4 regions of the Marinobacterium maritimum genome follow, and region 4 is predicted to be linked to each of the others. Evidence: predicted binding sites of a transcription regulator. Region 4 holds the regulator's gene; each other region holds the start of a gene.

Region 1 (2,202 bases), 180 kb from region 4:
TATCAACCGAGAGGCCTGCGGTGACTCCTGCTTTGGTACCTTTATGCTCAGCCAAATACCGACTTTCGAGGGGACTCAGCAGGTTTCTGCCAGCATCTGTTCAATCGTTTCGGATGCTTCCCGGTACTGCTCAACCACCTTGCCAACCAGGATAAGCGTGGGTGATTTCAGTGCATGCTGCTCGATTGTGGTGCTCATTTCGGCCAGATCCGTGCGCAATGCACGCTGGTCGGCATGGGTGCCACGCTCCACCAGCAGTACCGGCCAGTCATTCGGCAGGCCGTGCTGCTGCAGCTCGTTCGAGATGGTTTCGGCCATCGACAACCCCATGTAGAACACCAGCGTCTCGTCGCGGCGTGCCAGGTCGGACCAGTCGATGGGACGGTCGTCACAGCTGTGCGCGGTGATCAGGCGCAGGCGCGGTGCGGTCACCCGTTCGGTCAGCGGCAGATTGCAGCTGGCGGCACAGCCGGCGGCAGCCGTGATGCCGGGTACGATGCTGAACGGGATGTCAGCCGCCCGCAGGGCATCCATTTCCTCGGTCAAGCGACCGAACACCAGTGGGTCACCGCCCTTGAGACGCACTATCTGCAGGCCTTCTCGCGCCAGCTGTACCAGCATGCGGCAGATCTGCGGCTGGCTGACCGAGTGCTGTCCCTTCAGCTTGCCCACGTAGATGCGGCGGATCGTGGCGGGAATCTCTTGCATCAGCTCGTCACTTACCAGGGCGTCGTAGACGATGACATCGGCTGCCAGCAGGGCCTTCCAGCCCTTGCGGGTGATCAGATCGGGGGCGCCCGGGCCGGCGCCGACCAGATCAACACGGCCCTGACGGGAGCCTTCCCGAGTAAGCAGGGTCGGGCGCTGCCAGAGGCTGAAGTTGCCAAGTGAGGGCAGGGCCGAACGCAGGTAGTCCAGTGTCATCATTGTCGATACCTCATAAAAAAGGCGCCTGTCCCTCAACCTTGTGATTGAGAGAGCAGGCGCCAATGCCTCATGTAAGAGCTATGCAGACAATCTTCGCTCTGAGAAGACTGTCCAACAGTACCTAGCAATATTGATGCCTAAATTTTCCCTTTGTTGGAACAGGGTTTGCATCTTTCACAGTGCCCCCGCTGATCAAGCGATACGACCGGAGCCTTTCATGCCTGCCCACGCACCCCTGATCGAGCATTTCCTGCTGGCCGCCCGCAGCAGCGAAATCCGTACCCTGGACCAGTTGGCCCAAAGTTGTCAGCTGGTTACGTCCGCCTGTGAGCTGATCCATGAGCTGCAGCGGGAGCGCGGCATCTCCAACATCTACCTGGCCTCGGGGGGCAAGCGCTTTGGCACTGAGCGGGAACAGCAGCGTAAACGCAGTGATACGGCGGAGCGACACTTTCATGACTATCTGCGCCATGTGCAGGAAGGAGACAGTCGGCTCTGGGGCAGCGCCAGCCTGTTTCACCGTATCGCCAGGGTGTTGCTGCAACTGGAAGATCTGCCTGAGCTGCGCAAAGGCATCGGTGACCAGACATTGGATACCGCGACCTCGACCGAGGCCTGGTCAGGGCTGATCGCAGGGTTGCTGGCCATCATATTCGAGGCGGCGGACATCGCCACCGATTCCGAAATTTCCCAGGCATTGGTGGCCCTGTTCCATTTCCTGCAAGCCAAGGAACACACCGGCCAAGAGCGGGCCTGGGGCTCGGTGGGTTTTGCCACCGGTCGCTTTGATCCCGAGCTGCAGGCACGATTGCAGCACCTGCGTGACTCTCAGCAGCGCTGCCTGGATGTGTTCATTCGTTTCGGTGGCGAGTCTGAGCGCGCGAAGTGGTCGGAAATTGAAGCCTCGTCGGGAACGGCGGAACTGGTTCGCCTGCGCTGGATAGTGGATGGTTTCGACCCGGCCAGCCCGATTCCAGCCGGCATCAGTGAAATCTGGTTCGCCGTAGCCACTGAACGGATCGATCGCATGCGGGATGTGGAACAGCAGCTGTCGGCGTCGCTGCTGGCGATGGCTCAATCCCGGCTGGAACAGGCCCGCAAGGCGCTGCAAGAGAACCGTTCCCGTTTGCAGGCAGAGCCCGATGCGGAGTCCGAGCCGGTTTCCCCCCTGTCACTGCTGTTGGAAAGCTCGGAGGGCAAGTCGGCTTCGTTGTCGCCCAGTGGTTCAGTGCGCGCCCTCTATGACCTGCTACAGGAGCAGGCCGAACACCTGCA
Region 2 (2,202 bases), 110 kb from region 4:
CCGGCACGGAATTGGGACCTGGCGGCTGGTTGGACAGCGCACCGGGCACCCCCTGCGCCTGGTCACCGGAAGCGCGACGCTCTTCCAGCGTCTTCTCGCTGCGCAGTGCCGGCAGATCCGGGTTGTAGATTTCGTCGGCCTGCTCCACTTCGGTAAAGTCGATCTCGGTGGAGACTTCCGCGCGGAAATTGCCCAGCCCCAGCACCGGCTGAAGAATGCTGTTGATCCGGTTGACCAGCGTCTGTTCGATGCTGCGGGTATATTCCAGCTGTTTGGCCGCCAGAACGACATCTTCATCCTGATCACGGGTATTGAGCAGACGCCCCTTCTGATCGACGACGGTCACATCTTCTACCGCCAGTTCAGGAATGCTGGACGCCACCAGGTTGGCGATGGCAACAACCTGATCACGCGCCAGGGTACGACCGGAGAACATCTCGATGAATACGGAGGCGCGCGGCTTGCGCTGGTCACGGACAAAAACGGATTCTTTGGGCAGAGCCAGGTGCACCCGGGCCGAGCGCACAGCCAGCATGCTGCTGATGGTTCGCGCCAGTTCACCCTCAAGGCCTCGGCGGAAGCGCGCATTTTCCATGAACTGGCTGGTGCCCAGCCCCTGATCCTGATCCAGCAGCTCGAAGCCAACCGTCTTGTCGGAGGTAAAACCTTCCGAAGCCAGCTTCAGACGTGCCTGATGCACGTGCTCCTCGGGCACCAGAATCGCGCGGCCATCGGCATCAAACTTGTAGGGCATATTGAACAGCTTCAGCTGTTCGATCACCTCGTTGGCATCGGCGAAGTTCAGGTTGGAGAAGAGCACACGGTAATCCGGCTTCTGAGACCAGAGCACCACGGCAAAGCCGATGGCGATGCTCGCGGCCAGCCCCACCATCAGGCCAAGCTGACGCAGAATGCCCAGGCTGTTGAAGCCGGACATCAGACTGCCTTTGTTGCTGGCCTGTGCTGCCGAATTATCCATTCAATCCTAACCGTTAGCCGCCTTAGATAGGCATCTTCATCACATCTTCGTAGGCCGTAACCAGACGGTTACGCACCTGGGTCATCGCCTGAAAAGAAACCGTGGCCTTCTGCGCCTGGATCATCACCTGAGACAGATCCACCGACGGGTCCCCCTGCTCATAGGCGGTACGCAACCGGGACGCTTCCATCTGGTGCTCGTTGACCTTATCAACAGCCCCCTTGAGCAGCTCGGCAAAGCCATTGCTTTCGACCTTGCTGATACCGGAGGTTTCCAGCTCCGGTCGGGCCATGGGTGCCACGCCCTGTTGCATCTCGGCCTTGATCGAGCGCATCTGTGACAGCAGGCTGTTGATATCCGCACGCTCTACCATGCTTCCCTCTCTCCCTGCGGCAATATTTTGACATTATAGAGACTACCCCTTGCGCATCAAGCAAGGCGGCGATGAAGTCGACAATATACTGACGTATTCCGGTCTCTACCGGCATCACCCTAGCAATAAAGCAAAAAGCGGGCCAATAGCCCGCTTCGCCATGATACCCGAGATTTAGGTACTCAGTAACTGCTGTTGGGTGTTAAACCGTACTTCAATCGCACATACATCAACGCAACGGTGATTGCGTCCCCCAGTGCGGTGTGCCGTTCCAGCATGGGAATATCCAGCTTGCCGGCGATGGTGTCAAAGCGAAGATCCACATCTCCGCCCACGTGCTTCCACTTGATGATGTCGTGATACACGTGGGACAGCTCGATCGCCTTGTTGGGCAGGCCGAAACCGTAACGGGGGCGGATAAACTTGTCCAGCATACGGATATCAAAGTTGACGTAATAACCCAGAATCGGGCGATTGCCGATGAACTCCAGTACCTGTTCGAGGGCGTCCTCCAGATCGATGCCATCAGCCAGATCACTGGCCCGGATCTTGTGGATCTTGATCGAGTCACCGCTGAGGCTCTTGGGCGGCTTCAGCTTCAGGTCCAGCCGCTCACTGGTGATCACCTTGCGCCCCTTGATGCGCACGGCACCGATCGACAGGATCTCGGCCTGCTTCACGTCCAGACTGGTGGTCTCGCAATCCAGCGAAACCACTTCATCGCCCTTATAGCTCTCGAACAGGTGAGCCCAGGGGCCCTCACGGTGCTGACGTTTTTCCTTCAGGCGCCGTATGGAGCGCGGGATGATCATGATGCTTCAACCTCCAAGGTGGTAGCGCTGTGCCAGAT
Region 3 (2,202 bases), on a different contig from region 4:
CCACGAGACACGCGGCCCACACCGATAACGCCGGTGTAGCTGTTGTAGTCCAGTGCGGAGATCTGCATCTGGAAGGGACCTTCGGTGTCTACGTGCGGTGCGTCAACGTGCTTGACGATCGCTTCGAACAGCGGCGTCATGTCGTCGGCCATCTCGTCCGGATCGTTACCGGCGATGCCGTTCAGGGCAGAGGCGTAGACAACCGGGAAGTCCAGCTGCTCGTCTGTGGCACCCAGGTTATCGAACAGATCGAACACCTGATCCATGACCCAGTCCGGACGTGCGCCAGGGCGGTCGATCTTGTTGATCACCACGATCGGACGCAGACCACGGGCAAACGCCTTCTGAGTTACGAAGCGAGTCTGCGGCATGGGGCCGTCCTGAGCGTCGACCAGCAACAGTACGCAATCAACCATGGACAGTACGCGCTCTACCTCGCCACCGAAATCCGCGTGTCCCGGAGTGTCGACGATGTTGATGCGGTAATCGTTCCACTTGATGGCGGTATTCTTGGCCAGAATAGTAATGCCACGCTCACGTTCCTGGTCGTTGGAATCCATGATGCGCTCGGCGCCTTCGTCACGGCGGCCCAGGGTTCCGGACTGCTGCAACAGCTTGTCGACCAGAGTGGTTTTGCCGTGGTCAACGTGGGCGATAATGGCAATATTTCGGAGGTTCTCGATCACGCGTAGTACCTTGGTGATGTGTTAAAGCGCGCCATTATACGGAAGGGATGTGAAACAATCGATCATTTACTGATCGTTATTGCTGTCCATTAGGTTCCAGTTGGGGAAACGGGCGGTAAAGCCGGGCTGCACGACAGTATTTCTCGGTCAATTCTTGGTAGTGGGCATCGTTTGGATCAGCCTGTTGCACGGCCCGGTAACGCTGGCAGCGAGAACGCAGCGTGTTACCAGCCTCCTGACGGCACATGCGATACATGTAGCTGCTTTCAGGGTAGTTGTAACAGATGGTATCCAGTCGGATCTCACCGCTTGTTTCAAGCCATTTGGCCGGGAAGCGTTTGCTGTACCCGGGCGAGGGTTCGGCCGTGGCGGTCAGGGGCAGGGCGAGCAGCAATGTGCAGCAGAGCAGTTGGGGCAGACCGTTCATGGTGCTGAAGAGGTTCTTTCATCAGGGGGCAATACAGAGCAGGGTACTCTGTCAAAGGAATGATTTGAAGCACGGTGACGGGCAGCATTCGGTTTTGCTTTGCACTATTATAGGCTGCAGATGCCGGGGTGCGTACACTGGTCTGGCTGGTTTTGCACTAATATGGTGCATCGATAGATATCGATGCTCTTTTTTGGTGCCAAGTGTCGCAGCTTCAATCCCGTGCATTCCAAAAATCAAGCACTTAGCTTGAATCAAAAACTGGCACGACCTTTGCTTTATGTTCTGGCAACCGGTTTCCGGATCCTAATGTAAAGATGTTTTGCCCAGGCAAACTGATAACGAGTGGGGATAGCCAAATGTCAGAGAAGACTCTGAATCTGATCAAAGAGAGTGGCGCAAAGTGGATTGATATGCGCTTTACCGACTTCAAGGGCAAGGAACAGCACGTCACCATCCCGGTTTCTGACATGGGTGATGACTTCTTTGAAGAAGGCAAGATGTTCGATGGTTCTTCCATCGCTGGCTGGAAAGGTATCGAAGAGTCCGACATGATCCTGCTGCCGGATGACAGCGCTTCTGTGCTGGACCCCTTCGCTGAAGATGCGACCGTTATCGTACGCTGTGACATTATCGAGCCGGCGACTGGTCAGGGTTACGAGCGTGACCCGCGTTCCGTTGCCAAACGCGCTGAAGAATACCTGAAGTCCACCGGCATCGCCGATTCCGCCATGCTGGGTCCGGAGCCGGAGTTCTTCGTCTTTGACGGTGTCGAGTGGCACGCTGACATCAGCGGCTGCGGCTACAGCATCCAGTCCGAAGAAGCTTCCTGGGCGTCCAACCACAAGATCGAAGGTGGCAACACCGGTCACCGTCCGCGCGTGAAGGGCGGCTACTTCCCGGTGCCGCCGATCGACTCCCTGCATGACCTGCGTGCGGCCATGTGTGATGCCATGGAAGCCATGGGCCTGACCATCGAAGTCCACCACCACGAAGTGGCGACGGCCGGTCAGTGTGAAATCGGCGTACGTGGCAACACCCTGGTGGCCAAGGCGGACGAAGTTCAGATCCTGAAGTACTGTGTACACA
Region 4 (2,202 bases):
TGGAAGAGCTGCTGGAAGAGTTCCATATCACCCATCTGCGCGACAGCCTCGGCATGGCACTGTCCGGCGGTGAGCGCCGTCGCGTTGAGATCGCTCGCGCGCTGGCCACCGAGCCTGACTTCATTCTGTTGGACGAACCGTTCGCCGGCGTCGATCCCATCTCGGTCAGTGACATCAAGCAGACGATCCGGCACTTGCAGTCCCGCAATATCGGCATTCTGATCACCGATCACAATGTGCGAGAGACCCTTGATATCTGCGAGCGAGCCTATATCGTCAGTGAAGGGGGCATCCTGGCCCAAGGCAGCCCGCAGGACATCCTCAACAACGAGCAGGTCCGCCGCGCGTATCTGGGCGAGCAGTTCGCCCTCTAAGCGCCGCAGCATGTCTACTCCCAACTCGGTCAACCCGGCAGTTTGCATATGAAGCAGTCGTTACAACTCAAGATCGGCCAGCAGCTGACAATGACGCCGCAGCTGCAGCAGGCGATTCGCCTGCTGCAGCTCTCCACTCTGGATCTGCAGCAGGAAATTCAGGAAGCGCTGGACAGCAACCCCCTGTTGGAAGTGGATGAGGAACAGGAAACGGCGGAGGCCGAAGCCGAAAAGCAGGACACCAGTGCCGAACAGGACAGCTCCCGCGATAGCGAGCAGCCGGCCGCGACCGAGGACCAGGATAGCTGGGAAGACAGCGGCGAGGATGGCTGGAACGAGCAGATTCCCACCGAACTGGCGACCGACAGCCAGTGGGACGACACTTTCCAGCATCAGAGCTCGCCCGGCCCCGAACGCGACAGTGACTGGGATCCAGGTGACAACGACAGCACCGAGGATGATCTTCAGGATCACCTGCTGTGGCAGCTGAACCTGACCCCGATGAGTGACAACGACCGCATGGTGGCCCTCGCCCTGATCGATGCGGTCGATGCCGACGGCTACCTGCGCACCAGTGTCGACGAGGTACTGGAGCATTTCCAGCAGAGCGAGCCCGAACGTTTCTCTGACTGCGACACTGACGAGATCGAAGCGGTGCTGCACCGAGTGCAGCAGTTCGACCCAGCCGGCGTCTGCGCCCGCGACCTCAGCGAATGCCTGCAGTTGCAGCTGCGCCAACTGCCCGAGGACACCCCACTGCTCAACGATGCCGTACGCCTGGTACGCGACCATCTGAACCTGCTTGGCAGCCACGATTATCGCACCCTGATGCGCCGCTTGCGTCTCAAGGAAGACAGCCTGCAGCAGGTGATCAGTCTGATCCAGAGCCTGAACCCCAAGCCCGGCACCCTGATCAGCTCGGAGCCACCCGAATACGTCATCCCCGACGTGATCGTGCGCAAGATCCAGGGGCAGTGGAACGTCAGTCTCAACACCGACGCCTCGCCGCGTCTGAAGATCAACACCCAGTATGCCGACCTGATTCGACGGGCCGACAACAGCGCCGACAACACCTACCTGAAGAACCACCTGCAGGAAGCTCGCTGGTTCCTCAAAAGCCTGCTCAGCCGCAATGAAACGCTGCTCAAGGTGTCCACCGAGATCGTCGCGCGCCAGATCGACTTTTTCGAGGAGGGTGAAGAAGGCATGAAACCGATGGTACTGCACGACATCGCCGAAGCGGTCGACATGCACGAATCCACCATTTCGCGCGTGACCACACAGAAGTACATGCATACGCCACGCGGCATCTTTGAACTCAAGTACTTCTTCTCCAGTCACGTCAGCACGTCCGATGGCGGCGCCGCCTCTTCCACGGCGATTCGGGCGCTGATCAAGAAACTGGTCAACAATGAAAATACGGCCAAGCCACTCAGTGACAACAAGATCGCTCAGCTGTTAAAAGAACAGGGAATCAATGTCGCCAGACGCACCGTTGCAAAATATCGTGAAGCGATGAACATTCCGCCTTCTAATGAGCGCAAGCGTCTGGTTTAATGGGAATGGAAAGGCACGCTGTAAGAACGTGTCCATGACGAGGAGAAAAACCTATGCAGATCAACATCACTGGCCACCACGTCGAACTGACAGGCGCTCTGGACGAGTACGTACGTACCAAGTTTGACCGCCTGGAACGTCACTTCGATAACATCACTAATGCACAGGTCACACTCAGTGTTGAGAAGCAGCGCCAGACAGCTGAAGCCAACATCCACCTGGCTGGCGGTGAAGTCTTTGCGGCACACCAGCATGACGACATGTATGCTGC

Evidence for each region. The regulator sigma-54, encoded in region 4, starts transcription at its own class of promoters, with help from an activator protein. The targets are predictions, from matches to a motif close to TGGCACNNNNNTTGCTNT.
Region 1: ABD013_RS08505 (nitrate- and nitrite sensing domain-containing protein) is a predicted target of sigma-54. The motif match lies at 1,082-1,099, and genes of this name have one in related genera.
Region 2: fliE (flagellar hook-basal body complex protein FliE) is a predicted target of sigma-54. The motif match lies at 1,480-1,497, and genes of this name have one in related genera.
Region 3: glnA (glutamate--ammonia ligase) is a predicted target of sigma-54. The motif match lies at 1,376-1,393, and genes of this name have one in related genera.

Annotation. Positions count from the first base shown of each region.
Region 1 covers NZ_BAAAET010000002.1:448,009-450,210, forward strand. The annotation lists gene cobA (uroporphyrinogen-III C-methyltransferase) at 76-927, opposite strand; gene ABD013_RS08505 (nitrate- and nitrite sensing domain-containing protein) at 1,145-2,202, shown strand, end outside.
Region 2 covers NZ_BAAAET010000002.1:155,792-157,993, reverse strand. The annotation lists gene fliF (flagellar basal-body MS-ring/collar protein FliF) at 1-979, opposite strand, end outside; gene fliE (flagellar hook-basal body complex protein FliE) at 1,002-1,352, opposite strand; gene ABD013_RS07070 (3'-5' exonuclease) at 1,535-2,164, opposite strand; gene ABD013_RS07065 (putative nucleotidyltransferase substrate binding domain-containing protein) at 2,171-2,202, opposite strand, start outside.
Region 3 covers NZ_BAAAET010000003.1:349,602-351,803, reverse strand. The annotation lists gene typA (translational GTPase TypA) at 1-686, opposite strand, end outside; gene ABD013_RS12620 (hypothetical protein) at 763-1,113, opposite strand; gene glnA (glutamate--ammonia ligase) at 1,473-2,202, shown strand, end outside.
Region 4 covers NZ_BAAAET010000002.1:267,152-269,353, reverse strand. The annotation lists gene lptB (LPS export ABC transporter ATP-binding protein) at 1-374, shown strand, start outside; gene ABD013_RS07620 (RNA polymerase factor sigma-54) at 423-1,931, shown strand; gene hpf (ribosome hibernation-promoting factor, HPF/YfiA family) at 1,985-2,202, shown strand, end outside.